Regions from separate parts of the Tardiphaga alba genome, predicted to be linked through region 2. Evidence: predicted binding sites of a transcription regulator. Region 2 holds the regulator's gene; the other holds the start of a gene.
The links. Region 2 encodes PhoB, which activates phosphate uptake and scavenging genes when phosphate is short. Its sites were predicted from a motif close to TGTCATNNANCTGTCAT; they were not measured.

Region 1 (16,006 bases), 530 kb from region 2:
CACCTTGGTGGCGATCTGCACGATCGCCGGCTCGATGCAACTCGGCGCGAAGAACAGCCAGTAGAGATATTTGGCGCGATGGGAATCGCCGAGATCGGGCGCAAGCTTCGCGTCGGGATAGCGCTCGGCCACATAAGTGCAGATCGCGGCCGCTTCCGCCATGGTGGCTTCGCCGTCCTGCAGCGCCGGCACCTTGCCCATCGGATTGACTTCAAGGAATTCCAGCGTGCGCTGCGTGCCCTTTTGGATGTCGATCAGCACGCGCTCATAGGGAACGCCGGTCTCTTCCATCAGCCACAGAGCAGTGAACGATCGCGAACGCGGCGACCAGTAGAGCTTCATCATCGGCGACCTCCCGTTTTGGAGGAGATAGTTCTGCGGGGATTCGATGACGGGTGCAAGACGGGCGGCCAGCACTGACAGAGCTGCCCCCTCTCCCGCTCTTGCGGGGGAGGGCCGGGGTGGGGGCGCCCACGTGACATCGCTTGTGGCTGCCCCCACCCGGCGCTTCGCGCCACCCTCCCCCGCAAGCGGGAGAGGGAAGAAAAAAGCCCCCGCGACATAGTCGCGAGGGCTCATTGTTAGTCCGGCAATCGCCGCTTATTCAGCAGCCTGCAGCAGCTTTGGCCTCTCCGCGAGATCGAAGCGATCCGCGTTCATCACCTTGGTCCAGGCCTTGACGAAGTCCTTCACGAACTTCTCCTTGGCATCGCCCGAGCCATAGACTTCGGCGATGGCACGCAACTGCGCGTGCGAGCCGAAGATCAGGTCGACGCGGGTCGCGGTCCACTTCACCGCATTGCTGTTGCGGTCACGGCCTTCATAGGTGCTCTCGCCATTCGGCGCCCACACCGTGCCCATGTCGAGCAGGTTGACGAAGAAGTCATTGGTCAGCGTGCCCGGCTTCTCGGTGAAGACGCCGTGCTTGCTGTCGCCGGCATTGGCGCCGAGGACGCGGAGACCACCGACCAGCACCGTCATTTCCGGCGCGGTGAGCGTCAGCAGCTGCGCACGATCGACCAGCGCTTCCTCCAGCTTCATGAACTGCGTCTTCTTGCCGTTGACGTAGTTGCGGAAACCATCGGCGCGCGGCTCGAGCGGGGCGAAGGACTGCACATCGGTCTGCGCTTCGGTCGCGTCGCCACGGCCGCCGGCGAACGGCACGGTGACCGAGACGCCGGCGTCCTTCGCGGCCTTCTCGATACCTGCATTGCCGGCCAGCACGATGAGGTCGGCCAGCGAAATCTTGCCGTACTCCTTTTGGATCGCTTCGAGCTTGGCCAGAACCTTGCCGAGTTGCTGCGGCTGGTTCACTTCCCAGTCCTTCTGCGGCGCGAGACGGATACGCGCGCCATTGGCGCCGCCGCGCTTGTCCGAACCGCGGAACGACGAGGCCGAGGCCCAGGCCGCCGATACCAGCTCCGACACCGACAGGCCGGAAGCGAGGATCTTCGCCTTGAGATCGGCAATGTCCTTGTCACCGAGATCCGGATTGTCATTGGCCGGGATGCGGTCCTGCCAGATCAGTTCTTCCTTCGGCACCTGCTTGCCGCGATAGCGGACGAATGGACCCATGTCGCGATGGGTCAGCTTGAACCAGGCGCGGGCGAAGGCGTCCGCGAACTCGTCCGGGTTCTCGTAGAAGCGGCGCGAGATCTTTTCGTATTCGGGATCGAAACGCAGCGCGAGATCCGAGGTCAGCATCGTCGGCTGGTGACGCTTGTTCTTGTCGAACGCATCCGGCACGCTGTTGGCACCGGCGCCATGCTTCGGACGCCATTGATGTGCGCCGCCCGGGCTCTTCATCAGCTCCCAGTCATAGCCGAACAGGTTCCAGAAGAAGTTGTTGCTCCATTTGGTGGGCGTCGAGGTCCAGGTCACTTCGAGACCGCTACCGATCGCGTCGGTGCCGATGCCCGTGCCGTGCTTGCTGACCCAGCCGAGGCCCTGGTTTTCGAGTGCAGCCGCTTCCGGCTCCACGCCGACCAGCGACGGATCGCCGGCGCCATGGGTCTTGCCGAAGGTGTGGCCGCCGGCGATCAGCGCCACGGTCTCTTCGTCATTCATCGCCATGCGGAAGAAGGTCTCACGGATGTCGCGGGCCGAGGCGAGCGGGTCGGGATTGCCGTTCGGGCCTTCCGGATTGACGTAGATGAGGCCCATCTGCACGGCGCCGAGCGGCTCCGAGAGCTGGCGCTCGCCGCTATAGCGCTCGTCACCGAGCCAGGTGCCTTCCGGGCCCCAATAAAGCTCTTCCGGCTCCCACACGTCCGCACGGCCACCGGCGAAGCCGAAGGTCTTGAAGCCCATGGATTCCAGCGCGACGTTGCCGGTCAGGATCATCAGGTCGGCCCAGGAGATCTTGCGGCCGTATTTCTGCTTGATCGGCCACAGCAGGCGGCGGGCCTTGTCGAGATTGACGTTATCGGGCCACGAATTCAGCGGCGCGAAGCGCTGCTGGCCCTGTCCGGCGCCGCCGCGGCCGTCGGTGATGCGATAGGTGCCGGCCGAGTGCCAGGCCATACGGATGAACAACCCGCCATAGTGACCGAAGTCCGCCGGCCACCAGTCCTGCGAATCGGTCATCAGCGCCGTGAGGTCCTTGATGACGGCATCGAGATCGAGGCTCTCGAATTCCTTCGCATAATTGAAGGCATCGCCCATCGGATCCGCCGAGGGATGATTGGTGTGGAGGACGCCGATATCGAGATGCTCCGGCCACCAGCCGGCATTGTTCGGACCCTTGGCGCCCTTGGCACCATGCACCACCGGGCACTTGCCGGCGCCATCGCTCTTGTCGTTCATCTCGTTCTCCTTCGGCCGTTGGCTGGGAGCAGCCGCGGCGACATCGATCGCCGCGTCAAAACCGCTCAATTTTCCAAAAGCTGTATCTTTTCAATTGCCTGACGAATTTCGCGGCAGGCGAGCGCCTACCATGGCGGATCTTCGTGACGACAGATTGGAAGACTTCTTAGATCAGGTCCAGTCGAATTGTCTTAGGAGCTCGATCAGTTTATCTGATTGAGAATGATCACCCTGCGCCAGCTCCGCTATCTCTCCGCCCTCGCCAAGCACGGCCATTTCGGCCGCGCCGCCGAAGCCTGCGCCGTGACCCAGCCGGCGCTGTCGATGCAGATTCGCGATCTCGAACGGACGCTGGGCGTGCAGGTGGTGGAGCGACGGCCGGGCGAAGTCATCCTCACGGATGTCGGCCGCGAAGTGGCGCGACGCGGCGAGGATGTCCTGGCGGCCTCGCGCGATCTCGTGGATTTCGCGCGGCATCGCGGCGGCGTGCTGACGGGACGGCTGACGCTCGGCGTCATTCCATCGCTCGCCCCCTATCTGCTGCCGCGAATCTTGCCGGCGTTGCAAAAACAGTTTCCGGAATTGCGGCTGGAGCTGCGCGAGACGCAGACGCGGCAACTGATCGATGATGTGAAGAGCGGCACGCTGGATGCGGCGATGCTGGCGCTGCCACTCGCCGAGACCGAGATCGAAACGCTCAAACTGTTCGACGACACGTTCCTGCTCGCCGTGCCGGCGAATGATGCGCGGCCCATCGAGCAACGCATCAAGGCATCGGAGATCGACCAGAGCCGTCTGATCTTGCTGGAAGACGGCCACTGCCTGCGCGACCAGGCCCTCGCCTTCTGTGCCACCGCGCGTGGCGGCATCACCGCGGCTGGCACGGCCTTCGCTGCGTCATCGCTCTCCACCGTGATCCAGATGGTGGCGAGCGGCTATGGCGTGACGCTGATCCCGCAGATCGCCGCCGATGTGGAGCAGCGCGACACCCGCGTCAAATTCCTGAGGCTCGAAAATCCGCAGCCCGGCCGCACCATCGGCCTGGCGTTTCGCAAGACATCGCCGCGCAAGGCAGATTTCGCGGCACTCGGCGATGCCGTGAAGGACTGCGTGCTCGACGGCTGATGTCGCAAAAGAAAACGCACTGGTGGGGAAGCACCAGTGCGTTTCCGTTGGGATGAATCGCTTAGCTCTTCTGCTTCGCGATCACCTTATCCTTGATGCCGTCATAGGTCTTTTCCGGCACGATCTTCTTCTGCACCAGTTCGTCCTTGCCCTTATACGGCCGGCCTTTGACGATGGCCGCCGAATAGGCCTTGCCGATGCCCGGCAGCGCTTCCAGCACCTCGGGCGTCGCGGAGTTGATATCGACGAGATCGGTCTTCGCCGATGCGGCACCTGTCGTTGCAGCCGGCGCTGCAGCCTTCGGCGCGGCAACCGGCGCCATCTTGCTGGCAGGTGTGGCAGGCTGAACCGTCTGCGCCATCGACGGCGCAGTGGCGAGCACGGCAAGCGAGAGAGCGGCAGCAGTCAGAGTAGCAAGTTTGAAAGTGCGCATCGGTTTGTCCCTCCAGGACAGTTAAGTAACAAACCGATTGAGATGCTCATTCATGGCGGCGCCGTGGCGCCAAAATGAACCGCAGATAAAAGCTGAAAATTATTTTGATAGTAAGGCTGCGACTTTCGGCTAGCTGCCGGCCTTCAGCGCTTTCTCGATCTCGGGCATCAGGACTTTGCCGAGATTGTCCTGATTGATACCACCCACAAGCTTGTAGGCGATCTTGCCGTCGCGGCCGACGACAAAGGTCTCGGGCACGCCATAGACGCCCCATTCGATCGAGCCGCGGCCATTGCTATCGACGCCGACAATGCCGAACGGATTGCCGTAACGACCGAGGAAGCGGCGGGCGTTATCGGCATTGTCCTTGTAGTTGATTCCGACCAGTTGCAGCCGTGTATCCTTGCCGAGCTCGGTGAGGATCGGTGCCTCGTCGTGACAGGGCACGCACCACGACGCCCACACATTGACGACGCTGACCTTGCCCATGAAAGCTACGGGATCGAGACCGGGAATCGCCACGCCCTTTTCATTCAGTCCCTGCAGCGCGGGCAAGACGGTCTGCGGCGCCTGGCGTCCGATCAATGCCGACGGCAAGCGCTGCGGATCGGCGCCGAGGCGAAACCAGAACAAGGCGGCCAGCGCGGCGAAGATCACCAGCGGCAGAGCCAGCACCCAACGGCGCTTCGGAGCTGTGGTCGTCACGTCGCTCATTTCAGATCCGTGGCACCGCGGCCGGAGCGGCGCCCCACGCCTGCTTGCTCCAGCGCATGCAGGCGAGCGCGGACGCGGCGGTGATCGATGGCGATCCAGACGATGAGAAGCAGAACGACGGCCGCAACCAGCACATAGGACGTGATGATGAAGGAGGCGTAGGGACCGAGCGACATCATGGCAGCGCCACCGGCTTCGAGGCTTGCAGCATCTGCAGCGACCGCAGGCGGCGACGCAGGATTTCGTTACGCATGGCCGCAAGATGCAGCGTGATGAACAGCAGCGAGAACGCCACCGCCATGATCAGCAGCGGCGTGAGAAAGGACTTGTCGAGCGCCGAGCCCGCCATGCGGATCACCGAGGCCGGCTGATGCAGCGTGTTCCACCAGTCCACCGAGAACTTGATGATCGGGATATTGATGGCGCCAACCAGCGTCAGCACGGCTGCAGCCCGCGCGGCGCGCGACGGATCTTCGACGGCGCGCCACAGCGCGATCAGGCCGAGATACATCAGGAACAGGATCAGCACCGACGTGAGCCGGGCGTCCCATTCCCAATAGGTGCCCCACATCGGACGGCCCCATAGCGAGCCGGTGACGAGGGCGAGAAAGGTGAAAGCTGCTCCGATCGGCGCGGCGGCCTTGGCCGCGACATCGGCGAGCGGATGGCGCCAGACCAGCGTGCCCAGCGAGGCCACGCTCATGACACCCCAGACGAACATCGCGAGCCAGGCATTGGGCACATGGATGAACATGATCTTGACCGTGGCGCCTTGCTGATAGTCATCAGGCGCCAGCGCAGCCTGATACAGGCCGAATACCAGCAGCACGGCGGTGAGCATCGCCAACCACGGCAAAACGCGCGTTGCGAGGGACAGGAACCGGGTCGGATTGGCGAGTTCAGTCAGCGTCATGGCACTTCCACTTGGCGCGGCCAAAATAGCAAACAAGTCCGCGGTCAATGCAACTTATTCTCATTCATTTTTCGTTGCCATGGATTGATCGAGGTCAATCCATGCCATGACGCAGGCTTGCGGCAGCGGCAAATGGTCCGATCACCAGGCTTGCCAGCGAAATCGCACAGAGAATCGAGAACGGTGTCGAAAATGACATCGTCCCCTGCTCGACGATGGCCGCATTCGACGCCGCGACGCCGAAAATCAGCACCGGGATCGACAGCGGCAGCACCAGCACCGCCAGCAACAGCCCGCCGCGCTGCAGCGTCACGGCGAGTGCCGCACCGATCATGCCCGTGAAAGTGAGCGCGGGGGTGCCGACCAGCAGCGTCAGCGCCACGGCCGCGGTGGCCGAGCCATCGAGATTCAGCAACAGGCCCAGCACCGGCGTCGCCACCACCAGTGGCACGCCGGCCGCCAGCCAATGGGCGAGCGCCTTGGCGGCGCAGGTGAGCTCCAGCGGCGTGCGGCTCATCAGGATGAGGTCCAGCGAACCGTCATCGTGATCGGCCATGAACAGGCGATCGAGCGTCAGGAGACTGGCCAGCAGGGCTCCGAGCCAGAGGATGGCGGGGCCGAGCCGGGCCAGCAGGTTGAGATCGGGGCCGATGGCAAACGGCATCAGCACCACGACGGTGAGGAAGAACAGCACGCCGATCAGCGCGCCACCGCCCACGCGGAGCGCGATGCGAATATCACGGCGGATCAAAGAACCGAGAGCGCTCACGCCACGCCCCCGATCCGCAACTCCCGCGCCGCGATCCCGAGAGGCGTATGCGTCGCCGCCATGATCAGGCCGCCATCAGCCAGATGCGCGGTCATCAACCCGGCAAACACCTTCTGGCTGCCCATGTCCAATGCCGAGGTCGGCTCGTCCAGCAGCCAGATCGGACGCTTGACGGTCAGCAGCCGGGCGATCGACAGCCGTCGGCGCTGGCCGGCGGAGAGGAAACCGGCCGGCAGATGGATGGCATGGCCGAGACCGACGGCTTCCAGCGCCGCGGCCGGCGCGGTGGCCACGCCGCCGAGGAACTCCGCCCAGAAACCAAGGTTTTCCGTCACGGTCAGTGCGGGCTTCAGGGCATCGCGATGGCCGAGATAATGGGCCTGCTCGGCCACACTCAGCTCGGCGTCACCGCCCTCCAGCGCGATCGTGCCGCCCGCCGGCGCGATCAGCCCGGCGATCAGCCGCAGCAGCGATGTCTTGCCGGCGCCATTGGCGCCAACCACAGCCACCGCCTCGCCCGCGCTCGCCTCGAAATCGAGTCCCGCAAACACCTCACGGCCCGCACGTATGCATCGCAATCCCTGGCCGGCAAGCCGCATCGTCACTATGTCCATAGCCTACTGATTTGGTTCAGAAGTCACGCGTTGTTGCATCATTTCGCAGGGCTGCAAAACGATTGTCGGTGTGGCAGCAAGTCTAGAAAGATTCTATAAGCCGGGAATTGATGCAGCACACAATCGGCGCGGCAACCGAACGGTCTTCTCCACCGATGGTGTTCAACACCCTGCTCGGGGTGTTTCAACTGGATTGGGACCCTCTCTCATGACCTCACTCGACAGTTTCAAGTGCCGCAAGACCCTCAAGGTGGGCACCAAGACCTATGTCTATTACAGCCTGCCCCAGGCCGAGAAGAACGGCCTGACCGGCATCTCGAAGCTGCCCTATTCGATGAAGATCCTGCTCGAGAACTTGCTGCGCAACGAAGACGACCGCACGGTCAAGAAGGCTGACATCCTCGCCTTCTCGAAATGGGCCAGGAAGCGCAAGCTCGAGCATGAAATCGCATTCCGCCCCGCCCGCGTTCTGATGCAAGACTTCACAGGCGTCCCCGCGGTGGTCGATCTCGCCGCCATGCGCAACGCGATGCAGGCGCTGAAGGGCGACCCGAAGAAGATCAACCCGCTGGTCCCGGTCGATCTCGTCATCGACCACAGCGTGATCGTCAACTTCTTCGGTGACAACAAGGCCTTCGGCAAGAACGTCGCTGAAGAGTACAAGCAGAACAAGGAACGCTACGAGTTTCTGAAGTGGGGCCAGAGCGCCTTCTCCAACTTCTCCGTCGTGCCGCCCGGCACCGGCATCTGCCATCAGGTCAATCTCGAATATCTGTCCCAAACCGTCTGGACCAAGAAGCAGAAGATGAAGGTCGGTCGAAAGACCGGCACGTTCGAGGTCGCCTATCCCGACACGCTGGTCGGCACCGACTCGCACACCACCATGGTCAATGGTCTCGCCGTGCTCGGCTGGGGCGTCGGCGGCATCGAGGCGGAAGCCGCGATGCTCGGCCAACCACAATCGATGCTGCTGCCCGATGTGGTCGGCTTCAAGCTGTCCGGCGCGCTCAAGGAAGGCGTCACCGCCACCGACCTCGTGCTCACCGTCACCCAGATGCTGCGCAAGCAGGGCGTGGTCGGCAAATTCGTGGAATTCTACGGCCCCGGTCTCGATGCCATGTCGGTTGCCGACAAGGCGACGATCGGCAATATGGCGCCCGAATACGGCGCCACCTGCGGCTTCTTCCCCGTCGATGCCGCCACCCTCGATTATCTCAAGACATCGGGCCGCAAGGCTGCGCGCGTTGCACTGGTCGAGGCCTATTCCAAGGCGCAGGGACTTTATCGCACCGCCAAGTCGCCGGATCCGGTGTTCACCGAAACGCTGAAGCTCGATCTCGGTGATGTCGTGCCATCGATGGCTGGTCCGAAGCGCCCGGAAGGACGCGTCGCTTTGCCGGCCATTGCGGATGGCTTCGCCAACGCGCTTGCCAATGAATACAAGAAGCCCAACGCCGCCGAGCGTTTCCCGGTCGCAGGCAAGAATTTCGATCTCGGCCATGGTGACGTCGTCATCGCCGCCATCACTTCCTGCACCAACACCTCGAATCCGAGCGTGCTCGTCGCTGCCGGCCTGCTCGCCCGCAACGCTGTCGCCAAGGGCTTGAAAGCCAAGCCGTGGGTGAAAACTTCACTGGCGCCGGGCTCGCAGGTCGTCGCGGGCTATCTCGCCGATTCCGGCCTGCAGCTCGATCTCGACAAGGTCGGCTTCAATCTCGTCGGCTTCGGCTGCACCACCTGCATCGGCAATTCCGGCCCGCTGCCGGAAGAGATTTCGAAGACGATCAACGATAACGGCATCGTCGCTGCCGCAGTACTCTCGGGCAACCGCAATTTCGAAGGCCGCGTTTCGCCGGACGTGCAGGCGAACTACCTCGCCTCGCCGCCGCTGGTCGTCGCCCATGCCCTCGCCGGCACGGTGACCAAGAATCTCGCGGTGGAGCCGATCGGCGAAGGGAAGGATGGCAAACCCGTTTTCCTCAAGGACATCTGGCCGACTTCGCAGGAAGTCAACGCGATCATCAAGAAGTACGTCACCTCGACGATCTTCAAGAAGAAGTATGCCAATGTCTTCGAAGGCGACGCCAACTGGAAGAAGATCAAGACGGTCGAGAGCGAGACCTATAAGTGGAACATGGGCTCCACTTATGTGCAGAACCCGCCCTACTTCGAAGGCATGAAGAAGGAGCCGGAGCCGACCACCGACATCGTCAGCGCGCGTATCCTGGCGCTGTTCGGCGACAAGATCACCACTGACCACATCTCGCCGGCCGGCTCGATCAAACTCACCTCGCCCGCCGGCAAGTATCTGTCCGAGCATCAGGTGCGCCCGGCCGACTTCAATCAATACGGCACGCGCCGCGGTAATCATGAAGTGATGATGCGCGGCACCTTCGCCAATATCCGCATCAAGAACTTCATGATGCAGGGCGCCGATGGCAACGTGCCGGAAGGCGGCATGACCAAGCACTATCCAGACGGTGAAGCGATGTCGATCTTCGATGCCGCGATGAAGTATCAGGCCGAGCAGGTGCCGTTGGTGATCTTTGGCGGTGCCGAATACGGCAATGGCTCATCGCGCGACTGGGCCGCGAAGGGCACGCGTCTGCTCGGCGTTCGCGCAGTCATCACCGAGAGCTTCGAGCGTATCCACCGCTCCAATCTGGTCGGCATGGGCGTGCTGCCGCTGACCTTCGAGAATGGTTCATCGTGGAAGAAGCTCGGCCTCACGGGTAGCGAGCAGGTGACGATTCGTGGCCTGACCGGCGAGATCAAGCCCCGCCAGCAGATGGTGGCGGAAATCACGATGGCCGACGGCAAAATCCATAAGGAAACACTGCTTTGCCGCATCGATACGCTGGATGAGCTGGAATACTATCGTAACGGTGGCATTCTCCATTACGTGCTGCGCCAGCTGGCGGCATAACCCGCGACAACTGTGACGTCGTGCCTCACCTCGAAGTGAGTGGCAGGTGATTGGAAGGCGGCTTAAGAAGAGCCGCCTTCTTAGTTCCAGGCATGTGCGTTTTACGCCCCCCATCGAGCGGCACATACAGGTGTCCACCTGTCATGTGTCCAACTTCGAGCGCGGCAAGTCTTAATGAAATCTCTCCGTGACACATCGCGATGGACTGGGGCTCTCGGCATCGCCGTCGCCTTCGGTCATATTGCCTTTTGTCAATCCGCACTGGCGCAGCCACGCGCAGTGGTCGAACTGTTCACATCGCAAGGTTGTTCATCTTGCCCACCTGCGGACAAGATCATCGGTGATCTCGCCAAGGATCCGTCGGTTATCGCACTCAGCATGCCCGTCGATTATTGGGACTATCTCGGCTGGAAGGACACGCTGGCCGACTCGCGCTTTAGTGCGCGCCAGAAAGCCTACTCCCAGGTGCGCGGCGATCGTGACGTTTACACGCCGCAGGCCGTGATCAATGGCGCGACACAGGTGATCGGCAGCGATGTCGGCCGCATTGAAGATGCGATCAGCGATACCAAGCGCGGCCCCGTGATGTCGGTCCCGGTCTCGGTGTCGGTTTCCGGTAAGCATGTGCATGTTTCCGTCGCGGCATCCAGCCACGCGCCGGGTACGGCACATGGCGAAGTGTGGATCTGCTCGGTATCGAAAGCAGTGCCTATCACCGTTGGTCGCGGCGAGAATCGCGGCAAGCAGCTCACTTACTACAATGTCGTGCGTAACTGGCTGAAGGTCGGCGACTGGAACGGCAGCGCGGCGCAATGGACTTTGCCGCTCGAGAACGTCTCGCGCGACGGCGTCGATACGGCTGTCGTCTATGTGCAGGACGGCACCCGCGACAAGCCGGGCGCGATGCGCGGCGCAGCGATCGCGTCGCTGCAGTAGTTACAACAAGAGTTAGCCCTATCATTCGTCATGGCCGGGTTGATCCCGGCCATCCACGTCTTTGCTCTGGTCAAAGCGTGGATACCCGGCGTGCGCCGGGCATGACGGAGAAGACAATCGCCTACGCGTTCCGCAGCTGGAGGCATCCCCCAAAAAGAAAAGGACCAACTTGCGTTGGCCCAGTGGGGATTAATCTAGTCTCTGCGCAGGGTCCGATCCCAACGACCGCGGGGGCTGGGGGCTGAGGAATCCGAGACCGGAAGAACCGGACCCGACGCAGTATCCTCTTGTCGCAACTTACAACGGCGTCCGATGGGCCAAATTCGGGCAGCAATAAGATTCGACTGACGTTCCTGTGACGGGAATTTTCTACCACTGAGACGTTTCAATCGGGTCTTGCGGCGAATGGCGGACGGCGCAATCATGTAAGTGATGTGACAGGAGGCGCCGCATGCATGTGATTCCGGGAGACAATGACCCCAGCGAGAATCGCGCGGCGACGGGCGCGGCCCCGGCGCCTGTCGTCAGCTTCAATCGGCTTGAACTCAGCCGTATCCTCAATCTCTACGGACGTATGGTCTCGGACGGCGAATGGCGCGATTACGCCATCGACTTCCTGCGCGATCGCGCGGTGTTCTCGGTGTTTCGCCGGGCGTCGGAAGTGCCGCTTTACCGGATCGAGAAGGATCCGCGGCTGGCCCGCAAGCAAGGCATGTATAGCGTGATCTCGGCCACTGGCATGATCCTCCGCCGCGGCCACGAACTCGATCGCGTGCTGCTGGTGATCGACCGGAAGCTGGCAGTGGTGTGAGGTCTGCGCCTGTAGCCCGGATGGAGCGCAGCGCAATCCGGGGACCGGCGTTTCAATTGAGGCTCTGAATCCCGGATTACGCTGCGCTCCATCCAGGCTACGAACAGGCGCTAAGGCACCGTCGTCGCGCCATCTCCCAGCGCCCGCTGCATCGAGATGGTGTCGAGCCAGCGGCCGAATTTGAAGCCCACATCCGGATGCGTGCCGATCATCTGGAAGCCGGCATTGCGATGAACGGCGACGGATCCGGCATTGGCGCTGTCGCCGATCACCGCCACCATCTGCCGAAAACCCTTCGCCTCACAGGCCAGGATCAGCGCCGCGAGCAACCTGCCGCCGACGCCACGGCGCTGCGCCGCTGGTGCTAGATAGATCGAATCCTCGACGGTAAATCGATAGGCCACCCGCGGCCGATGCGGGCCGGCATAGGCATAGCCCAGCACCTGATCGCCATCGACGGCCACGAAATAGGGGAAGCCGCCACCGGACAGCGCCTCATAGCGCCGGGTCATTTCGGCGAGATCCGGCGGGTCGAGTTCGAACGTCGCGGTGCCATGCAGGACCGCTTCTTCATAGATGGCAGTGATGGCGGGCAGGTCTGCGGGCGTCGCCGCACGAATGTCGATCTCGGGCATACGGGAACCGTAAAAGCGGCTCGCGCAAAAGAAAAGCCCCGGCTTTTGGCCGGGGCTTCGATCTTGTCTGGCGATGCGCCGAACTTACTCTTTCTGTCCGAGCAGCTGCAGCAGCAGCGTGAACAGGTTGATGAAGTTCAGGTAGAGCGACAGTGCGCCGGTGATGGCCGCACGTTCTGCGATGTCACCGCCCTGAGAGGCGTAGCCGTAGATGTAGTCGTTCTTCAGGCGCTGGGTATCGTAGGCGGTGAGGCCTGCGAAGATCAGCACGCCGACCACCGAGACGATGAACTGAAGCATCGACGAGGCGACGAAGATGTTCACGATGCTCGCGATGATGATGCCGAACAGGCCCATCATCAGGAACGAGCCCATGCCCGTCATGTCACGCTTGGTGGTGTAGCCGTAAAGGCTCAGTGCACCGAACGAGGCCGCGGTGATGAAGAACACGCGCACGATCGAGGTGTGCGTGTAGACCAGGAAGATCGACGACAGCGAGACGCCCATCAGCGCCGCGAACACCCAGAACAGCATCTGGGCCGTCGCCGGCTTCAGGCGGTTGATGCCGAACGAAATGGCGAACACCATCACCAGCGGGGCGGCGATGAAGACCCACTTCAACGGGCTGGCGAACATGTAATAGCCGAACGCCGACAGATGGGTCGAACCGACCCGCGCCACGGCATTCGAGGCGTCGGTGACGGCGCCCATATACACGCCCAGAGCAGCGAAGCCGGTGATGGCCAGACCGATGGTCATGTAGTTGTAGATGCGCAGCATGTAGGAGCGCAGGCCGGCGTCCACGGCAGCGGTGTCACGCGCGCCGGCACGGCCGAACGGAGAGGCGTAGTTACGGTCTAGATCCGACATGGTCGAAACCTCGATAAGTTGTCCAGGCGCCCGCAAAGGGTGTGCGTCGCTGGTCCGAATTATATCCCAGATTCAGCGCTGTACGGGATGAATATCTCGACACAAACACTGAAGGCCTGACCCAAAGGGTATGTGGTAAACTAACACATTCACTGCAAGCTTCCACGCGTGGCGGAATGTCGCTCCGATGCCGTCACAAAGGAAACCGGTAAACATTCCCGCGGGAAAGGCTTGCCGATTTCTTCGTCATTTTGCACGAATCAGCCCGCGCAACGACAGCTCCGTGTCAAAACGGGTCACAAATTCCGCAATACGGTGGCAGGCTTCTGATTCAGGGCTACCAGCGTACCAAGAAGCCCCAGTCCCACTGTGACAATAAGCGCGGCCAGCACGACACCGGCGGCGCTGCCGATCTGCCAGACGAAACTCAGCGTCATCAGCCGAGTGACGATCAGCCACGCCGCAACAGACCCAGCGATGACACCAAACACCGCCGTGGCAAGCCCGATCATCAGATATTCCAGCGCATAGGCGCCCAGCAGCCTCGCCCGCGTGGCGCCGAGGGTCTTCAGTATGACGGCGTCATAAACGCGGTGGCGATGGCCGGCGGCCAATGCGCCGCCCAGAACCAGGATCGCCGACAGCAGCGTCACCGCGCTGGCACCGCGAATCGCGAGCACGAGATTGGTCACCACCGTGCCCACCGTATCCAGCGCCTCGCGCACGCGGACCGTGGTGATCATCGGGAACGCGTCCGCCACAGCCTTGACCAGGGCGCCGTCCCGGGACGGATCGACGTCATGTTCCGTCAGCGTGGCGATATGCGTATGCGGCGCGCCGCGGAAGGTGTTGGGCGAGAACACCAGCACGAAATTGATGCCGAGGCTCTGCCAGTCGACCGTGCGCATGCTGCCGATCTTCGCCGTGATGTCGCGGCCGAGCACATTCACCACGACGTCGTCGCCGAGTTTGAGACCGAGCCCGTCGGCAAGCTTCTTCTCGAACGACACCAGCGGCGGGCCGCTATAGCCCGGTTTCCACCATTCGCCCTCGACCACTTTCGACCCGTGCGGGATTTCGTCGGTATAACTGAGGCCGCGGTCGCTCTGCAGCACCCATTCGGCATCGGTCGCGGGCTTGAGATCCTCCGCCTTGACGCCCCGCGCCGCAACGATTCGCCCGCGCAGCATCGGCACATCCTCGATCGTTGCCTGCGGTTTTTTCTCTTTCAGAAACGCACTGAAACGATCGGCATCGGTGGAGGGGATATCGATGAAATAGAACGACGGCGCCCTTTCCGGCAGCGACGCCATGAATTGTCGCCGCAGATTGCCGTCTATCTGGGTGATGGTCACCAGCACCGTGAGGCCGAGCCCCAGCGACATCACCACCGACGGCGTCAGCGCGACGGGCCGGTGGATATTGGCGATCGCCAGCCGCAACATGGTCAGGCCCGGCCTCGGCAGTTTTCGCGCAAAGGTCATCATCGCGCCGGCGATCCCGCGCAGCAATGCGAACACCACCACCCACGACACCACGAACACCGCAGCGACGCGCTTGTCATAAGCGAGCCCGATCACCACAGCGATCAGCACCGCAATGACCACGGCCATCGTGGCGAGGTAGCGTGTCTGCGGCCGGCGCGCTTCGGTATGCGCGGCATCGCGGAACAGTGCGGCGACCGGCACGTCATGCACCCGCGCCAGCGGCCACAGGCCGAACGCAAGGGCCGTGAGCAGGCCATAGAGCAGCGACAGCGCGAGTTCCCCGGATGCAGCGCCGCCACCACCGGCAGCGGCAGGATCTTGCCGAATACGCCGACAATGGCGAAAGGCAGTGCTGCGCCGAGCACAAGGCCGATCACCGAACCGATGCCGGCCAGCACCATCACCTGGGTGAGATACATCGCGAACACGTCGCGCCCGGTCGCCCCCAGTGCCTTCAGCGCAGCGATCACCTCACGGCGACGATCGATATGGCTCCTCACAGCATTGGCGACACCGACACCGCCGACCAGCAGCGCGGCAAGGCCGACCAGCGTCAGGAACTGGGAGAAGCGGGTGATGTTGCGCTCAAGTTGCGGCGAGGCATTGTCGCGCGAGCGGATTTCCCAACCGGCCTGCGGCAATTCCTTGCGCGTGGCGTCGGTGAAGGCCTTGGCGGCACGATCGCTGTTGTCGGCTTCCGGCAGTTTGACGCGATAGATCCAGCGCACCAGGCTGCCGGGCTGCAGCAATGCTGTGGCGCGCAGCGAATCCTCGCTGACCAGGAAACGCGGCGCAAAGCCGACGCCGCCGGCGAGCTTGTCGGGCTCGGCATCGATCACGCTGCGAATCTGGAACGTCGCGCTCCCAACCGTAACACGGTCACCGAGCTTGAGCCCGAGGCGCGCCAGCAATGTCGTGTCGGTGGCAGCCCCATAGGCGCCATCGCGCTCCGCCAGCAGGTCGCTGAT
Region 2 (16,006 bases):
CGCATCAGCCACAGGATCAAGGGCAGGAACAGCATCAGCACGATATAGAGCGGCAGCACGTCCATATTGACCGGGCGGAAACGCAACAGCAGCGCCTGCACGATGGTGACGTCGGGCTCCTTGAGGAAGTCGAGGATGCCCATTTCTTCCGTATAGAGCGGGTTCTGGAATCGCGTGGCGACGTAGGAAATTTCCGCGAGGAAGATCGTGAACAGGAATACATGCGCCACATAGATCTGCCAGACGCGCTTGAAGATACGCGCACTGGCGACTACGGTTCCCTGCTCCTGCATCGCGCGGCCATAGACGAAAGCTGCGGTGTAGCCGGAGATGAAGATGAAGATCTCGGTGGCGTCGCTGAAGCCGTAATTGCGGATGGTTGCCCAGGTCAGCAGGTTCTGCGGCAGGTGATCGATAAAGATCAGCCATAGCGCGAGGCCGCGGAACAGATCGAGGCGCAATTCGCGTTCGTTGACGGCAGTGACCTTCGGCGGCGGCTCTGCGCGTGAAGCTGCGCCAGACGACGCATGGGGCGCATCGGCATGTGCGGGTCCGGCAATCGGATCGGCAACAGAGGTCATTCAACACCGCAAAACGAGTATGGACTGAGGAGAAAGAACCGCTTCGCCGCACCGTCGCAAGTCAATTCATGGCGAGGCGATTTTTGTGAGGCGATCCGCCGCGGCAGGCTAACAACCGGGAACGCGATAGGCACGAACTGTGTTCAAACCGGGATGCCGATTTTGCATAACAACGGTATTTTGCCGCTCCCTCGTTTTTCGTTATGTTGCCGGTCCAGCGTCCCCGAGTGATGATCCCATGTACCGCGCCGTAACCCGACAGATCGAAGTGACCGTCGAGCCCAACTTCATGCCGGACCGTTCCTCGGCAGAGAAGCAGCAGTTCTTCTGGTCCTATACGATCGTCATCACCAATGCGGGCAAGGAAACCGTGCAGCTGAAAACGCGGCACTGGGTCATCACCGATGCATCGGGAAAGACGCAGGAAGTGCGCGGCGAAGGCGTCGTAGGCGAGCAGCCCGTGCTCGGGCCTGGCGAGCGCTTCGAATACACGTCGGGTGTGCCGCTGCCGACACCATCAGGCTTCATGGAGGGCACCTATCAGATGGTGACCGACCAGGGCGAACGGTTCGAGATCGATGTGCCGCTGTTTTCGCTGGATGGACCGACCAGGCGGGTGCTGAACTAGTTTAACTCCGTCATTGCAAGCCCTGACGAATTGCAGCGCAGTTCGTTTGGGCGAAGCAATCCAGGGCCAAGAACTGGATTGCTTCGTCGCTACGCTCCTCGCAATGACGGCTGTGAGATCAGCGCTTTATTCGACGCCCGCTTCTTGCGGCGTGAACTCATAGACCGACGAGCAGAACTCGCAGGTCACCACGACCTTGCCGTTCTCCACCATATCCGCGCGATCCTGGGGATCGAACCCCTTCAGCATGCCGGACACCGCTTCGCGCGAGCACGAGCATTTCGCCTGCAGCGGCGTGGGCGCGAAGACGCGAACACCGCGCTCATGGAAAAGGCGGAACAGCAGCCGCTCGCCAGACAGATCGGGATCGATCAGTTCGACATCCTCCACCGTCGAGATCAGCGACTGACCTTCGACCCAGGCGTCATCCTCGGGCACCACGTCGATATCGGCGCCCTCGGGTACGTCGCCGGCATGCATGTCGCGCTGCGCACGGTCGGATGCCTTGGGCAGGAATTGCAGCAGCATGCCGCCGCCGCGCCAGCCATGGGTCGGACCGCCTTCGCCGCCGCGCCACTCCTCGCCGACGGCAAGGCGCACCTTGGTCGGAATCTGCTCGGAGCGCAGGAAATATTCGTGGGCAGCATCTTCCAGCGTACCGCCGTCCAGCGCGACCATGCCCTGATAGCGGCTCATATCCGGCCCTTGATCGACCGTCATCGCAAGATGGCCCTTGCCCAGCAGCTCTGCCGTTGAAAGGCCGTCCTTCAGGCGCTCGGCATCGAAGCGCGCATAGGCGCGCATGCGATCGGGCGCACGGAAATCGACGATCATCAGCGACACCGGACCATCGGTCTGGGTCTGCAGGATGAAACGGCCGTCAAACTTGAGCGCCGAGCCAAGCAGAGTGGTCAGCACGATCGCCTCGCCCAGCAGCTTTGCCACCGGCGTCGGGTAATCGTGCTTGGAAAGCAGTTCGTCGAGCGCCGGCCCCAGCCGCGTCAGCCGACCGCGCAGATCGAGCGGCGCAACGTCGAACGGCAACACGGCGTCATCGACCGGAACGGAGGATGGCGCGCGCATGGGGTGTCGGGCTGGAGATTTTGATCGGAGAATGAGGTCATGGCCGCTATTTAGTGACCATGGAGCGGAAACGGAAGGGCGAGGAACCCGATCCAAATACGGCAGCCCTCTTCCTTCTCCCCAAGCACAGCGAAGCTGTGCAGGGGGAGAGGGAAGAAAGAGTTCCTCACCTCACCGCGTTGAGGCACCAGGCCAAAATACCCTTCTGGGCATGCAGGCGGTTTTCGGCCTCGTCGAACACCACGGACTGCGGACCGTCGATCACCGCGTCCGTGACTTCCTCACCGCGATGCGCGGGCAGGCAGTGCATGAACAGCGCGTCCTTGTGCGCGAGGCCCATCAGGCGTTCGTTGACCTGATACGGGCGCAGCAGGTTGTGGCGCATCTCGCCTTCCTTGTCGCCCATGGAGACCCAGGTGTCAGTGACGACGCAATCGACACCCTTCACCATGGCATCGGCATCGTTGGAGAAGGTGATGTTCGCGCCCGAGCCCTTGGCCCAGTCCTTGAACGCCTTCTTCGGCGAGAGCTGCGGCGGGGTCGCGATGTTCAGCTTGAACTGGAAGCGCTCTGCGGCATGCGCCCAGGACATCAGCACATTGTTGTCGTCGCCGACCCAGGCCACCGTCCGTCCCTTGATCGAGCCGCGATGCTCTTCATAGGTCATCACGTCGGCCATCACCTGGCACGGATGCGAAAAACGCGTCAGGCCGTTGATGACCGGCACGGTTGCGTTGTTTGCCAGCTCCATCAGCGAGTCATGATTGAGGATACGGATCATGATGATATCGACAAAGCGCGACAGCACGCGCGCCGTGTCGGCAATCGTCTCGCCGCGACCGAGCTGCATTTCGGCGCCGGTGAGCATGACGACTTCGCCGCCGAGCTGACGCATGCCGACCTCGAACGACACGCGGGTGCGCGTCGAGGGCTTTTCGAAGATCATCGCCAGCGTCTTGTTCTTCAGCGGGCGATTGTCTTCGAGACCGTTGCTCTTCAGCTTCGCCTTCATGGCGCCGGCTGCGTCGAGAATATTGCGCAACTCACTGGCAGAGACTGCCGTGAGGTCGAGGAAGTGCCGCGGCGTACTCATTATGCCGCTCCCTTCGAAAACACGGTGCAAGCCTGTTCCAGACGCTGCACGGCTTCGTCGATATCGCTTTCGGTGACGATCAGCGGCGGCAAGAAACGCACGACGTTGTCACCAGCACCAACTGTCAGCAACTTGGCATCGCGCAGCGCGCCGACGAGATCCGGCGCCGGGACGACGGCCTTGAGGCCGATCAGCATGCCCTCGCCACGCACTTCCTGCAGCACGGTCGGATAGCGATCGACCACGCCGGCGAGCTTCTGCTTCAGCAGCAGCGTCATTTTGTTGACCTGATCGAAGAAGCCGGGCTTCAGCATCACGTCGAGCACGGAATTCGCAGCCGCCACCGCCAGCGGATTGCCGCCAAAGGTCGAGCCATGCGAGCCGGGCGCCATGCCCTCGGCAGCAGCAGCCGTAACAAGGCACGCGCCGATCGGGAAGCCGCCGCCGAGCGCCTTGGCCAGCGACATCACGTCCGGCGTCACGCCAAGGCGCTCATAGGCGAACAGCGTGCCGGTGCGGCCCATGCCGGTCTGCACTTCGTCGAAGATCAGCAGGATGCCGTGTTTGTCGCACAGCTCGCGTAGCGCCTTGAAAAAGGCGTTCGAAGCCGCGCGCACGCCGCCTTCGCCCTGCAGCGGCTCGATCACGATGCCAGCAGTCTCCGGACCGATAGCGGCCTTCACCGCATCGAGATCGCCGAGCGGCACCTGGTCGAAGCCGTCGAGCGGCTTGCCATAGCCTTCGAGATACTTGGCGGCGCCGGTAGCAGCCAGCGTGCCGAGGGTACGGCCATGGAACGCGCCTTCAAACGTGATGATGCGCGTGCGCTCCGGGTTTCCCTTGGAGAAATGATAGTGGCGCGTGACCTTCAGCGCGCATTCCATCGCCTCGGCGCCGGAATTGGCGAAGAACACGAAGTCGGCAAACGAGTTTTCGCACAGCCGCGCAGCGAGGCGCTCGCCATCCGGGCTCTTGAACAGGTTCGACATGTGCCACAATTTTGTGGCCTGCTCTTGCAGCGCCTGGACCATATGCGGATGCGCGTGGCCGAGCGAATTCACCGCGACGCCGCTGGTAAAATCGAGATAGCGCTCGCCGGTGGTCGAGATCAGCCAGGAACCTTCACCGCGCTCGAAGGCAACATCCGCGCGCGCGAAGACAGGCAGCAGATGCGCCTGAGAAATTTGCGAGGATGGTGCGTTGCTGGTCATAACCGTTCCGATCAATAGCTGTGGTCTTGAGTCCGTGACGTCCGTACGACACCGGACAAAAGACCCTCAAAACGAAACGTGCCGCCCTTCTCGGGCGGCACGCGCGCATTATTCTATGGGCGTTGTGCAGGGTGTCAACCGCGCACTGAGGCCTTGAAGTCACACGAGGTCGTCAAAAAAGCAGATTTTCTTGTTTGGTTGACACAAAGCATGTGGATGTGACTCGCCCGACTCTTGCGCGTGAGTCGCGCCATATTGTAGTTTTTCGCTTGTCGGATACGACATCTCGTGCGGCAGTTGACCCTTTGACACCATAAGTGCGGCGTAAGGCCGGACGCGATAGCGCGCCCGGTGAGCGCTAAGGGATTCTGACCACGAGGTTTTTGAGGTTTCAGATCGCAGCGCGGCGGCCCGTTTTGGTTCTGCGCCTACGAAGGGATTATGCGATGACGGTAATCACATGGACCGACGATCGCGTCGAACAATTGAAGAAACTCTGGGAAGGCGGCCTTTCCGCGAGCCAGATCGCCGCGGAACTCGGTAACGTCACCCGCAACGCCGTCATCGGTAAAGTCCATCGCCTGGGCCTGTCGGGCCGCGCGAAGAGCCCCTCGTCTGCTGCCCCGCGGCCGCGCAAGCCACGTCCCGCCCAGCAGATGGTGCGGATGCCGCGCCCGATCGCCCGCGGCAATACCGCTCTCGCGCACAATTACGAAGTCGAGATGGAGCCGGACCCGATCTCGGTCGATAACGTCATCCCGATCAGCCAGCGCCTGCAGCTGGTCGAGCTCAACGACGCCACCTGTCATTGGCCGGTGGGCGATCCCGCCAGCGCCGACTTCTACTTCTGCGGCGGCAAGTCCGTGGCCGGCGCACCCTATTGCGCGCACCATTCGCGCATCGCCTACCAGCCGGCGAGCGACCGCCGTCGCGCAGCACCGAAGCCGGTGCGCTGATTGCAGCAAACAGCACAAACAAAAAATGCCCGGCGATGAGCCGGGCATTTTTGTTTTTAGATCGTTGAGAAACGCCTGATTTACCGCCGTCATGCCCGGCGTATGCCGGGTATCCACGCCTCGACCAAGGCAAAGACGTAGATGGCCGGGACAAGCCCGGCCATGACGGTGTCTAACAATGCCAGCGGCGCCTTACTCCGCCGCCTTGTCGAAGCGATCATCGAGCGCGTAGCCAGCGCCGCGCACGGTGCGGATCGGGTCGGGTTCGCCGGCCGGATTGAGCAGCTTGCGGAGACGACCGATGTGCACGTCAACGGTGCGCTCGTCGATATAGATGTCGCGGCCCCAGACGCTGTCGAGCAGTTGCTCGCGGCTGAACACGCGGCCGGGATGCTCGAGGAAGAATTCGAGCAACCGGTATTCGGTCGGGCCGAGATCGATCGGACGGGCGGCGCGCACCACACGGCGCTTGTCGCGATCCAGCTCGATATCGCCGAAAGCCAGCACGGTGGCGAGACGCTCCGGCGCCGCGCGACGCAGGAGACCCTTCACGCGGGCGAGCAGCTCAGGCACCGAGAACGGCTTGACGATGTAATCGTCAGCGCCGGTCGCAAGGCCACGAACGCGCTCGCTTTCCTCACCGCGGGCGGTGAGCATGATGATCGGCAATGCCTTGGTTTCCGGCCGGGCCCGCAGGCGACGGCACAGTTCGATGCCGGACAGGCCGGGCAACATCCAGTCGAGGACCACGAGGTCCGGCACGCGCTCTTTCAAGCGGGTGTCGGCATCGTCGCCGCGGGCAACCGTCTCGACGTCGTAACCTTCGGCGTCGAGATTGTAGCGCAGCAGCGTGGTCAGAGCTTCCTCGTCTTCCACTACCAGAATGCGCGCGTTCATATGGCTAGTTTCCTATCTGTCGTGCGGCAAAGGCGAGCAAGTCGCGGCGAGCTCGGCTCGCCGCGAGAAGCCTTAGCTCACCGGAGTCGCGAAGTTGGTCATGTCGCCCTTCGGGCGCTTGTCGACCATCTGCTGACCTTCGATCATGTAGAACACGGTCTCGGCGATATTGGTCGCGTGATCGCCGATCCGCTCGATGTTCTTGGCGCAGAACATCAGATGGATACAGAACGAGATGTTACGCGGATCTTCCATCATATAGGTCAAAAGTTCGCGGAACAGCGAGGTGCAGATCGCGTCGATCTCTTCGTCGCCCTTCCAGACCGTCATCGCTGCCGGCAGGTCGTGGGCGGCATAGGCATCGAGCACAGCCTTGACCTGGGTGTTGACCAGATCAGTCATGTGTTCGAGACCGCGGATCAGCTTCAGCGGGTGGAAATCGCTGTCCAGCGCATTGACGCGCTTGCCGATATTCTTGGAGAGATCGCCGATACGTTCGAGATCGGTGGCAACGCGGAGCGCACCAACGATTTCGCGCAGATCGACGGCCATCGGCTGACGCTTGGCGATCGTCAGGACGGCGCGTTCTTCGATCGCCCGTTGCAGGTGATCGATTTCAGCGTCAGTGGCCACCACGCGTGCGCCGAGGGCGACGTCGCGGCGGATCAAGGCATCGACGGACTCTGCGATCTGACGCTCGGCTAGGCCACCCATCTCGGCGACGAGGCGGGTAAGTTCCTGGAGGTCGTCGTCGAAGGCCTTGGTCGTGTGTTCAAAAGCCATAGCTCAATCCTCTCGCGATAATGTCGCGTCAGCCGAAACGGCCGGTGATGTAATCCTGGGTGCGGCGATCGCTCGGCGAAGTGAAGATCTTGTTGGTCTGATCGAATTCAACCAGCTCGCCGAGATACATGAAGGCGGTGGTGTCGGAGACACGCGCAGCCTGCTGCATGTTGTGGGTCACGATCGCGATCGTGTACTGATCCTTCAATTCGTCGATCAGCTCTTCGACCTTGGCGGTCGAGATCGGATCGAGCGCCGAGCACGGTTCGTCGAACAGGATCACTTCCGGACGCACCGCGATGGTGCGCGCGATGCACAGACGCTGCTGCTGACCGCCCGAGAGCGACAGGCCCGAAGCGTTGAGCTTGTCCTTGACCTCGTTCCAGAGCGCACCGCCACGCAGCGCCTTCTCTACGCGCACGTCCATCTCCGCCTTGGAAATCTTTTCGTAGAGGCGGATGCCGAAGGCGATGTTTTCATAGATCGTCATCGGGAACGGGGTCGGCTTCTGGAACACCATGCCGATGCGGGCACGCAGCAGGTTGAGGTCCAGCTTCGGGTCCAGAATGTTCTGGCTGTCGAGCATGACCTGACCTTCCGCGCGCTGACCCGGATAGAGGTCATACATGCGGTTGAAGATCCGCAGCAGCGTGGACTTGCCGCAACCCGACGGACCGATGAAGGCGGTCACGCGGTTGGTGGCGAGGTTCAGGTTGATCTTCTTCAGGGCGTGGTGTTCGCCGTAATAGAAGTTCAGGTCGCGTACGCTGACCTTGGGGCGGGTATCGCCCTGGATCATGGACGGCGGCATCGAAACGCTGGGATTGGCAGCGGACACAGAGAGATCACTCATTTTGCTTTCCTCTCGGCGCCGAGCAAGCGCGCGCCAATGTTCAGGGCAAGGACGGTCAGGGTGATGATCAGCGCGCCGCTCCAGGCGAGCTGCTTCCAGTATTCGTAGGGGCTCTGGACGAAGTTGTTGATGGTGACCGGGAGGTTGGCCATCGTCTTACCGAGATCCAGGCTGAAGAACTGATTGCTCAGTGCGGTGAACAGCAGCGGTGCCGTTTCACCGGCGACACGGGCGGTCGCCAGCAGCACGCCGGTGATGAGACCGGCACGAGCCGCACGATAGGCGATCCGCTTGATCACCAGCGAGCGCGGCAGGCCGAGCGCCGAGGCTGCTTCACGCAGCGGGTTCGGAACAAGGCCGAGCATGTCTTCCGTGGTGCGGACGACCACCGGGATGACGATCACGGCGAGCGCAAGAGAACCGGCGAAGGCCGAGAAGCCACCCATCGGAACAACCACCGCGCCGTAAACGAACAGGCCGATGATGATCGAAGGCGCCGACAGCAGCACGTCGTTGATGAAGCGGATCACCGAGGTGAGTTTGTCGTGCTTGCCGTATTCCGCCAGATAGGTGCCGGCGAACAGGCCAAGCGGCGCACCGATGCCGACGCCGATCACCGTCATGATGACCGAACCGACGATGGCATTGAGCAGGCCACCTTCGGTGGAGCCGGGGGGCGGCGTGTTCTGGGTGAAGATCTGCACGCTGAGGCCGGCAAGGCCGTTGTAGAACAACGTGAACAGGATCAAAGCGAGCCAGGTGACACCGAAGATGGCGGCACCCATGCACAGACCGCGGACGATCTTGTCGTTGCGACGGCGCGAGACGTAAATCGGGTTCAAGGTTGCCATGACTTACTTTCCTGCCTTCTTTTCAAGGCGCAGCAGCATCAGACGGGCGGCCGACAGCACCAGGAAGGTGAGCACGAACAGCAGCAGGCCGAGCAGGATCAGGCCGGACTGATGCAGACCGTCGGACTCAGCGAATTCCGAAGCGATGGCCGCGGAGATCGTGGTGCCTGGCCCGAAGATCGAACCGGTGATCTTGAACGAGTTGCCGATGATGAATGTCACCGCCATCGTCTCGCCGAGCGCACGGCCGAGCGCCAGCATCACGCCGCCGATCACGCCGACGCGGGTGTAGGGAATGACGACGTTGCGGACGACTTCCCAGGTGGTGCAGCCGACGCCATAGGCTGCTTCCTTCAGCACCGGCGGCACCGTCTTGAACACGTCGACCGAGATCGCCGTGATGAAGGGCAGCACCATGATGGCGAGGATGAGCGACGCGTTGAACAGCGACAGATAGGACGGCGGGCCGGCGAAGATGGTGCCGAGCACGGGTACGCCTTCGAAGACGTCGATCAGGAACGGCTGGAAGTGGTTGGCCAGGAACGGGCCGAGCACGAAGAAGCCCCACATGCCGTAGATGATCGAGGGAATGCCGGCGAGCAGCTCAACCGCCATGCCGATCGGGCGACGCAGCCAGTTCGGGCACAGTTCGGTGAGAAAGATCGCGATGCCGATGCCGACCGGAATGGCGATGGACATGGCGATCAGCGAGGTGACGAGCGTGCCATAGATCGGGCCGAGCGCACCGAGCACCGGCGGTTCGGCCGACGGCGCCCAGCGCTGCGTGAACAGGAAGGAGAAACCGAACTCCTTCAGCGCCGGCCACGCACCTGCGATCAGCGACAGGATGATGCCGCCGAGAATGAAGAGCACCGACAGCGCCGAGATGCGCGTCAGCCAGTAGAAAAACTGGTCACCGGTCTTGAATGCGTTGAGCGCCTTGGCGCGGTCATACGGTCCAGCGGCGTCCATCGAAGAGCTCTGTACGGCCATATCTGCCACGCCCAGTCCCCTGTGTTGTTATTTGATACCCGAAACACGACACCCTGAATGGGCCTGTCAGGGCGTGAAACGCGAAAAGAAAAAGTGAAATCAGCTAGAAAGAAGCGGAGGAGAGATGCCCCTCTCCTCCGCGCAAGAGCGAAAGCTTAGCTCTTGATGTCCGAAGACCAGGTCTTTTCGATCAGCTTGACGACCGAGTCCGGCATCGGGATGTAGTCGAGTTCTTCGGCAGCCTTGCCGCCCTTTTCGAACGACCACTTGAAGAACTTCAGCGCTTCAGCCGACGCCGCCTTGTCGGTCGGGGTCTTGTGCATGAGGATGAAGGTCGCAGCGGTGATCGGCCACGAAGCGTCGCCCGGCTGGTCGGTCAGGATCACGTAGTAACCCGGAGCCTTGGCCCAGTCAGCGTTGGCAGCAGCGGCCTGGAAGGCAGCGATGGTCGGCTGCACCGGCTTGCCGGCCTTGTTGACCATGCCGGTGGAGGTCAGCTTGTTCTGCTTGGCATAGGCGTATTCGACATAACCGATGGCGTTCTTGGTCTGGCCGACGTTGCCAGCAACACCTTCGTTGCCCTTGGCGCCAACGCCAACCGGCCACTCGACGGCGGTACCGGTACCGACCTTGGTCTTCCAGTCAGCCGAAGCCTTGGAGAGATAGTCGGTGAAGTTGAAGGTGGTGCCCGAACCGTCCGAACGACGAACCACGGTGATCGCAGCCGACGGCAGCTTCAGCTTCGGGTTCAGCTTGGCGATCGCGGCGTCGTCCCACTTGTTGACCTTGCCGAGATAGATATCGGCCAGCACTTCGCCCGAGAGGACGAGCTCGCCCGACTTGATGCCTTCAAGGTTCACGACCGGAACGATCGCGCCCATCACCATCGGCCACTGAACCAGGCCGTCCTTTTCGAGCTGCTCAGCCTTGAGCGGCGCGTCGGTGGCACCGAAGGTCACGGTCTTAGCCTGGATCTGCTTGATGCCAGCGCCCGAACCGATCGACTGGTAGTTCAGACCGTTGCCGGTTTCCTTCTTATAGGCGTCAGCCCACTTCGAGTAGACCGGAAACGGGAACGTCGCACCGGCACCAGTGATGTCGGCAGCGAAGGCCGAGGTCGAAGCGGCCACCAGGCCGGCAGCGACGATCGCTTTGAGGAATTTCATGGGTATCTCCAATCTGTCGTGAGCTCCACGCCGAATGCGCCTTGCTGTGCTCACGCCGCCCGTTTAGGGGCGGACGATTGTGCTTTTATGATAGTTCCGTGACACCTAGATGACACGATCAACCCATTGAAATAGCGATAGAATATCGATTCCGACGCTCGATTTTGCGCGCAAAAAAGCCGTTTGCGCGGCCATTCATGACAGCCCCAAGAACGCCCTCAGAGCGGGCGTTCAACGGTTAACAATCTGTTTCCAAAGCGGGATTTCGGCTGACGCCGCGGCGCGCGATACCATCAGGCCGCGGGTGCGGCGTTTTGTGACAGCGCCTTGGGCAGCGGGAACGCGGCCGTGAAAGTCGCGCCCTGCTTGGGCACGCTTTCGATCAGCAAGCGACCGCGGTGACGGTTGAGAATGTGCTTCACCAGCGACAGGCCCAGCCCGGTTCCGCCCTGCGCACGGCTATCGCCGACATCCACCCGATAGAAGCGCTCCGTCAGACGCGGCAGATGCTCGGGCGCGATGCCGGGCCCGAAATCGCGTACGGACACCCGGATCTCGGACACGCCTTCGGTCGTCGAGGCATGCACCAGACTGACCACCACCCGCTCCCCGGAGGCCCCGTATTTCAGCGCGTTCTCGATCAGATTCTCGAAGACCCGCAGCAGCTCTTCCCGGTCGCCAGCGACCATTTCGGGGCCGTCCGGCAACTCCATCTCGATCTTCACGCCACGCTCATTGGCGAGAAGCTCCAGACTATCGCCGACCTGGCGGATAATCGGCGTGATGTCGATCTGGGTATCAGGGCGGACATGCGCCGAAAGCTCCACACGCGACAGCGACAGCAGATCGTCGATCAGCCGTGCCATGCGGGTGGCCTGGATGTGCATGATGCCGAGAAAGCGCTCGCGCGCTTTCGCGTCGTCCTTCGCGGGCCCCTGCAGCGTATCGATGAAGCCCGACAACGCCGCGAGCGGCGTACGCAGCTCGTGGCTGGCATTGGCGACGAAATCGGCGCGCATTTCTTCGACCCGCCGGATCGGCGTCTGGTCGTGGAACGTCATGAGCATGCACGTATCCGTGCCGCCGAATGCAGTCGGTACCGGAACGGGCGTCACCACCAGATCCATCCAGCGATCAACCGGAACGTGATTCACATAGGACGTCCGACGCGGCTCGGTATTGGCAATGGCCTCGCGCAGCGCTGCGATGATTTCGGGCGACCGCAGTGCGAATTGCGCGAGTTCGCCCTTACGCAGCGCCGGCGCCAGCTGGGCGGCGGCGGCATTGAGATGAATGACGCGTCCTGCGCGATCGAGCAGCACGGCAGGATCCGGAATACCACCGACAATGGCGCGCACGGCAGGCTGTTCGACAGGATTGATCATGGCGTCGTCTTGCGTGGCTTCACCATCATGCAGGCGCCACGGCACGAGCGCCGCACCCGCGATGCAGGCGAAGACGATACCGGCGCGAAGCGGCGATAATTCACCGAAAAACACGAGTGCAGCGAGCGCGAGACCTGCGACCAGCAGGACAATCGCGGAATGCCGCAATCGGTCCGGCCACGGCGAGAACATGGTCGAGGGAGAAGCTTCGATAGCCATCTGGGGCAGTGTCTCTTCCTGCTGCCGCTTCTTCGCGTTATCCGGCGCCGGAGCCACCGTGTTTTTTCAGGGACTGGCCAACGCCAGGCTGAGGCTCATCCGCGATCTGCTGCAGCTTCTTTGATCGCGCCCCGACAATAAGCTCCCGAAACGTCAGTAACATGACTGAGATAAAGAAGGGAGCAAGGTAGTAAAGCACCCGGAACAGCAGCATGCCGGCCAGGAGTTGATCCTGGTCCATCATTTCGAGGCCGACCAGCATGGCGGCGTCGAACACCCCAAGCCCGCCCGGGGAATGGCTGGCAAAGCCAAGCAGGGTCGCCGAGACGAACACCACCGCCACGGTGACAAAGTCCACGCCGGGCGTATTCGGCACCAGCATATACATCGCCAGTGCGCAGAAACCGAGATCGACGATGCCGATCACGATCTGCAACAGGGTCAGCGGCCCGCCCGGCAGCACCACCGACCATGGCCCGCGACCGACGCTGCGCGGCTTCATCCACACCCAGATGACATAGCCGACCAGGCCGGCGAGGACGACATAAGCGAGGACGCGATTGACCGCAGGCGGCACCTGGTTGATCGCACTGGCCGCTTCCGGATGATAGGCGATGCCCATGCCCAGCACGGCGAGATTGCCGAGCCAGAACGTCAGGCCGGCGAGAAAGACGATCTTGGCGACATCTACCGCCGACAGATTCCACGCCGAATAGATGCGATAGCGCACCGCGCCGCCGGTAAAGACTGACGCGCCGACATTGTGGCCGATGGAATAGCTGGTGAACGCAGCAAGCGCATTGATGCGATACGGCACGTCCCGACGCCCGATGGTGCGGACGGCAAACCAGTCATAGAAGGTCAGGGTGAAATAGGCTGCGGCCACCGATAGCGCGGACAGTACGATCAGCCGCGGTTCGGTTTCGGCGATGAACTTCAGAACCCGCGCCGTATCGACGTTACGGAGCTTATGGTAGAGCATCCAGCAGGCGATGCCGATGACCGCGATGCTGGCAAGCACACCGAGTTTGTGCAGGATTTGCTTCTCGCGCAGAAACGTGGCCGTCCTGCGTATTGCTTCCAGCATCTCTACCTCGAATGCGACCCCAACCGCTGGGACGTCGGACCAATCCTGTCAGACCCGCTTGGGCGGAACCGCTACCTCATCACTTTCACCGGGCCGTTTCCAGCACATCCGTCGTAGCGCGTTTCGTGCCGAAACGGAATCCGAATGACGAGAATAAACACGAGCCCACTCAGTATATTAGGCGAGGCCTAATAAACTATCAGCGGATCCCGCCGGCCGCTGCGGCAAATTGCAGCCTCGCATGGATCGGCAGAATTGTCGCCGGCTAGACGGACGCTTTGGCGACAAGACGTTGGAAGAATAGAAGATCCAATTCCGGCGCTTTGCCATTGAGACCCGTCAAAATGGCGTGTGCCTGCCCGCGGTGATGGGTCTGGTGGTTGAACCAGTGCGCCAGCAATGGCAGCAACGGCTCCTCGAATTCCTCCGGCGTCGAAACCCGCCGGAATTTGATGGTGCCGGCGATCTTCGCCTCGTCGAGTGCATCGACGAATGTGACGATGCGATCATCCTCAGCCTCGCGCGCGAGACGCAGGGTCGCCAGATCATCATGCAGGATGGCATCGAGCCGATCGGCTGCCTCGCCGGTGCCTGTAAAGCGCTTCAGCCAGATGCGATCCGTGACAAGCAGATGGTTGAGCGTGCCGTGCAGCGACTTGAAGAAAACGCCGCGATCGGCACGATACTGCTCATCGGGCAAGCCCGAGGCTGCATCATAAAGCAGGCCGTTAGCCCATCGGTTGTAGCGGCCAAACGTCTGATACTGCGCAAGGAGCGACATCTACTATTCCCGCTCCCTCAGTGAAACCGCGCCTGCTGCTTTGTCACCACGATATCGCGCAGCCACGAGCCGATGGCGCAGCCGACGATGTAGAAGCCGAACAATGCCAGGCCGAGATCGAGCCAGTAACCGAACCGGCCCGGAACGAGCTTTGCAGCCGCGACGCCGACAATGATGACGGCGAGCACCGACAATCGCTGAATCCAGGCCCGGGGCACGGACCGGCCGCGATAAACCACGGCGACCCAGCCCATACAAAAGCCGATCAGGAGGGCACCGAGAAGCCAGCCCCAAAGAAACGTTGCGAGATAGGTCATGGATTTGGCCTCACCACGAATTCGATCCGGCGGTTCTGGGTCTTGCCATCTTCCGTGTCGTTACCGGCGATGGGCTGGCTGGCACCGTAGCCCGAGGTCTCGAACCGATCCGCAGGCAACCCCGCTTTGACGAGATAGTCTTCAACAGCGGCGGCTCGTTTTTCGGACAGCGTCTGATTGAACGCGGCATCACCGTCCCCGTCGGTGTGACCGACGATATCGAAACGGGTCATCGGGCAGCGCATGGCGATCTCGACCAGCCGATCCAGCAGGCCGGCCGAGTCCGCATTGATGCTGGCGCTCGATGACTCGAAGCGGATGCGACCCTTGGTCAGATTTTGCTTGAACAATTGCTGGCAGACGCTCGCATCCACGGGCGCAGCCGCAGGCTTCACCGAGATCTCCGGTTTCGCCTGCCAGCCTTGCGGCAACTCCTTGCCAAGACCCGCACGGATTTGCTCCGCGGCGGCGTCATAGAGCGCATCACCCGACAGTTTGACCTCGCGGTCGTTGATCACCAGCGTCCCCGTCGACAGGCGCGAGAGCGCCCCGAGCGCCGACGTGGCACCTGCAGCGAAATTGGCGGGCGCGCCGATACTGGCCTTCAGATTGTCAACGATCTTGTCGTTGGTGAATTTGCGCGCCACTGCTGCCACAAGCGCAGCATGAACATTGTTGTCAGGCACATAGCCGCTGAGGGTCAGCGTATTCGCGACAGGGTCTTTGTTGGCCTGGAACACGTAAGGCGGCGCCTTGATGTCATTCGCGGCAACCGCAAAGCCTTCCGGAAGATTCTTCAGCGCGGCAGCGATCGCCTCGCGTCCACCGAGGTCGCGGGCCATGCCCGTCATGCTGATATTGGTATCCATGATGGTCGCCTTGCCTTCCTTCAGCTTGGCAACCTGATCGAGCAGCAGGATCGCTGCCGCATCGAAACGCGGCGGCGCGCCACGCTTCAGACCCGTGCGATCGGACACTTCAGTGCCTGGAAGAGCGGCCTTCGCCGCCTCGGCGATCCGCGCCTTGCTGGCCGGCAGCGGCGCCGTTCCCCACAGCGTCACGCGCACATTGTCGCGCTCGGCAACCCAAACGAACGGCTTGGCCTCCGCGACCAGGCGCGTT

Region 1: a site for PhoB is predicted at 11,659-11,675, ahead of RPMA_RS00365 (DUF2794 domain-containing protein). Genes of this name have one in related genera too.

The regions. Positions count from the first base shown of each region.
Region 1 covers NZ_CP036498.1:64,536-80,541, forward strand. The annotation lists gene RPMA_RS00310 (glutathione S-transferase family protein) at 1-345, opposite strand, end outside; gene katG (catalase/peroxidase HPI) at 601-2,805, opposite strand; gene RPMA_RS00320 (LysR substrate-binding domain-containing protein) at 3,028-3,930, shown strand; gene RPMA_RS00325 (ComEA family DNA-binding protein) at 3,992-4,363, opposite strand; gene RPMA_RS00330 (DsbE family thiol:disulfide interchange protein) at 4,493-5,077, opposite strand; gene ccmD (heme exporter protein CcmD) at 5,074-5,253, opposite strand; gene RPMA_RS00340 (heme ABC transporter permease) at 5,253-5,990, opposite strand; gene ccmB (heme exporter protein CcmB) at 6,085-6,759, opposite strand; gene ccmA (heme ABC exporter ATP-binding protein CcmA) at 6,756-7,358, opposite strand; gene acnA (aconitate hydratase AcnA) at 7,582-10,299, shown strand; gene RPMA_RS00360 (DUF1223 domain-containing protein) at 10,474-11,235, shown strand; gene RPMA_RS00365 (DUF2794 domain-containing protein) at 11,687-12,046, shown strand; gene RPMA_RS00370 (GNAT family N-acetyltransferase) at 12,157-12,681, opposite strand; gene RPMA_RS00375 (Bax inhibitor-1/YccA family protein) at 12,766-13,551, opposite strand; partial or broken gene RPMA_RS00380 (ABC transporter permease) at 13,848-16,006, opposite strand, start outside.
Region 2 covers NZ_CP036498.1:593,662-609,667, reverse strand. The annotation lists gene RPMA_RS02885 (OpgC domain-containing protein) at 1-581, opposite strand, end outside; gene apaG (Co2+/Mg2+ efflux protein ApaG) at 820-1,209, shown strand; gene RPMA_RS02875 (Hsp33 family molecular chaperone) at 1,336-2,292, opposite strand; gene argF (ornithine carbamoyltransferase) at 2,459-3,385, opposite strand; gene RPMA_RS02865 (aspartate aminotransferase family protein) at 3,385-4,596, opposite strand; gene RPMA_RS02860 (GcrA family cell cycle regulator) at 5,043-5,552, shown strand; gene phoB (phosphate regulon transcriptional regulator PhoB) at 5,745-6,449, opposite strand; gene phoU (phosphate signaling complex protein PhoU) at 6,522-7,232, opposite strand; gene pstB (phosphate ABC transporter ATP-binding protein PstB) at 7,261-8,085, opposite strand; gene pstA (phosphate ABC transporter permease PstA) at 8,082-8,927, opposite strand; gene pstC (phosphate ABC transporter permease subunit PstC) at 8,940-9,938, opposite strand; gene pstS (phosphate ABC transporter substrate-binding protein PstS) at 10,085-11,095, opposite strand; gene RPMA_RS02825 (ATP-binding protein) at 11,389-12,699, opposite strand; gene RPMA_RS02820 (putative bifunctional lysylphosphatidylglycerol flippase/synthetase) at 12,737-13,786, opposite strand; gene RPMA_RS02815 (DinB family protein) at 14,052-14,567, opposite strand; gene RPMA_RS02810 (hypothetical protein) at 14,585-14,884, opposite strand; gene RPMA_RS02805 (OmpA family protein) at 14,881-16,006, opposite strand, start outside.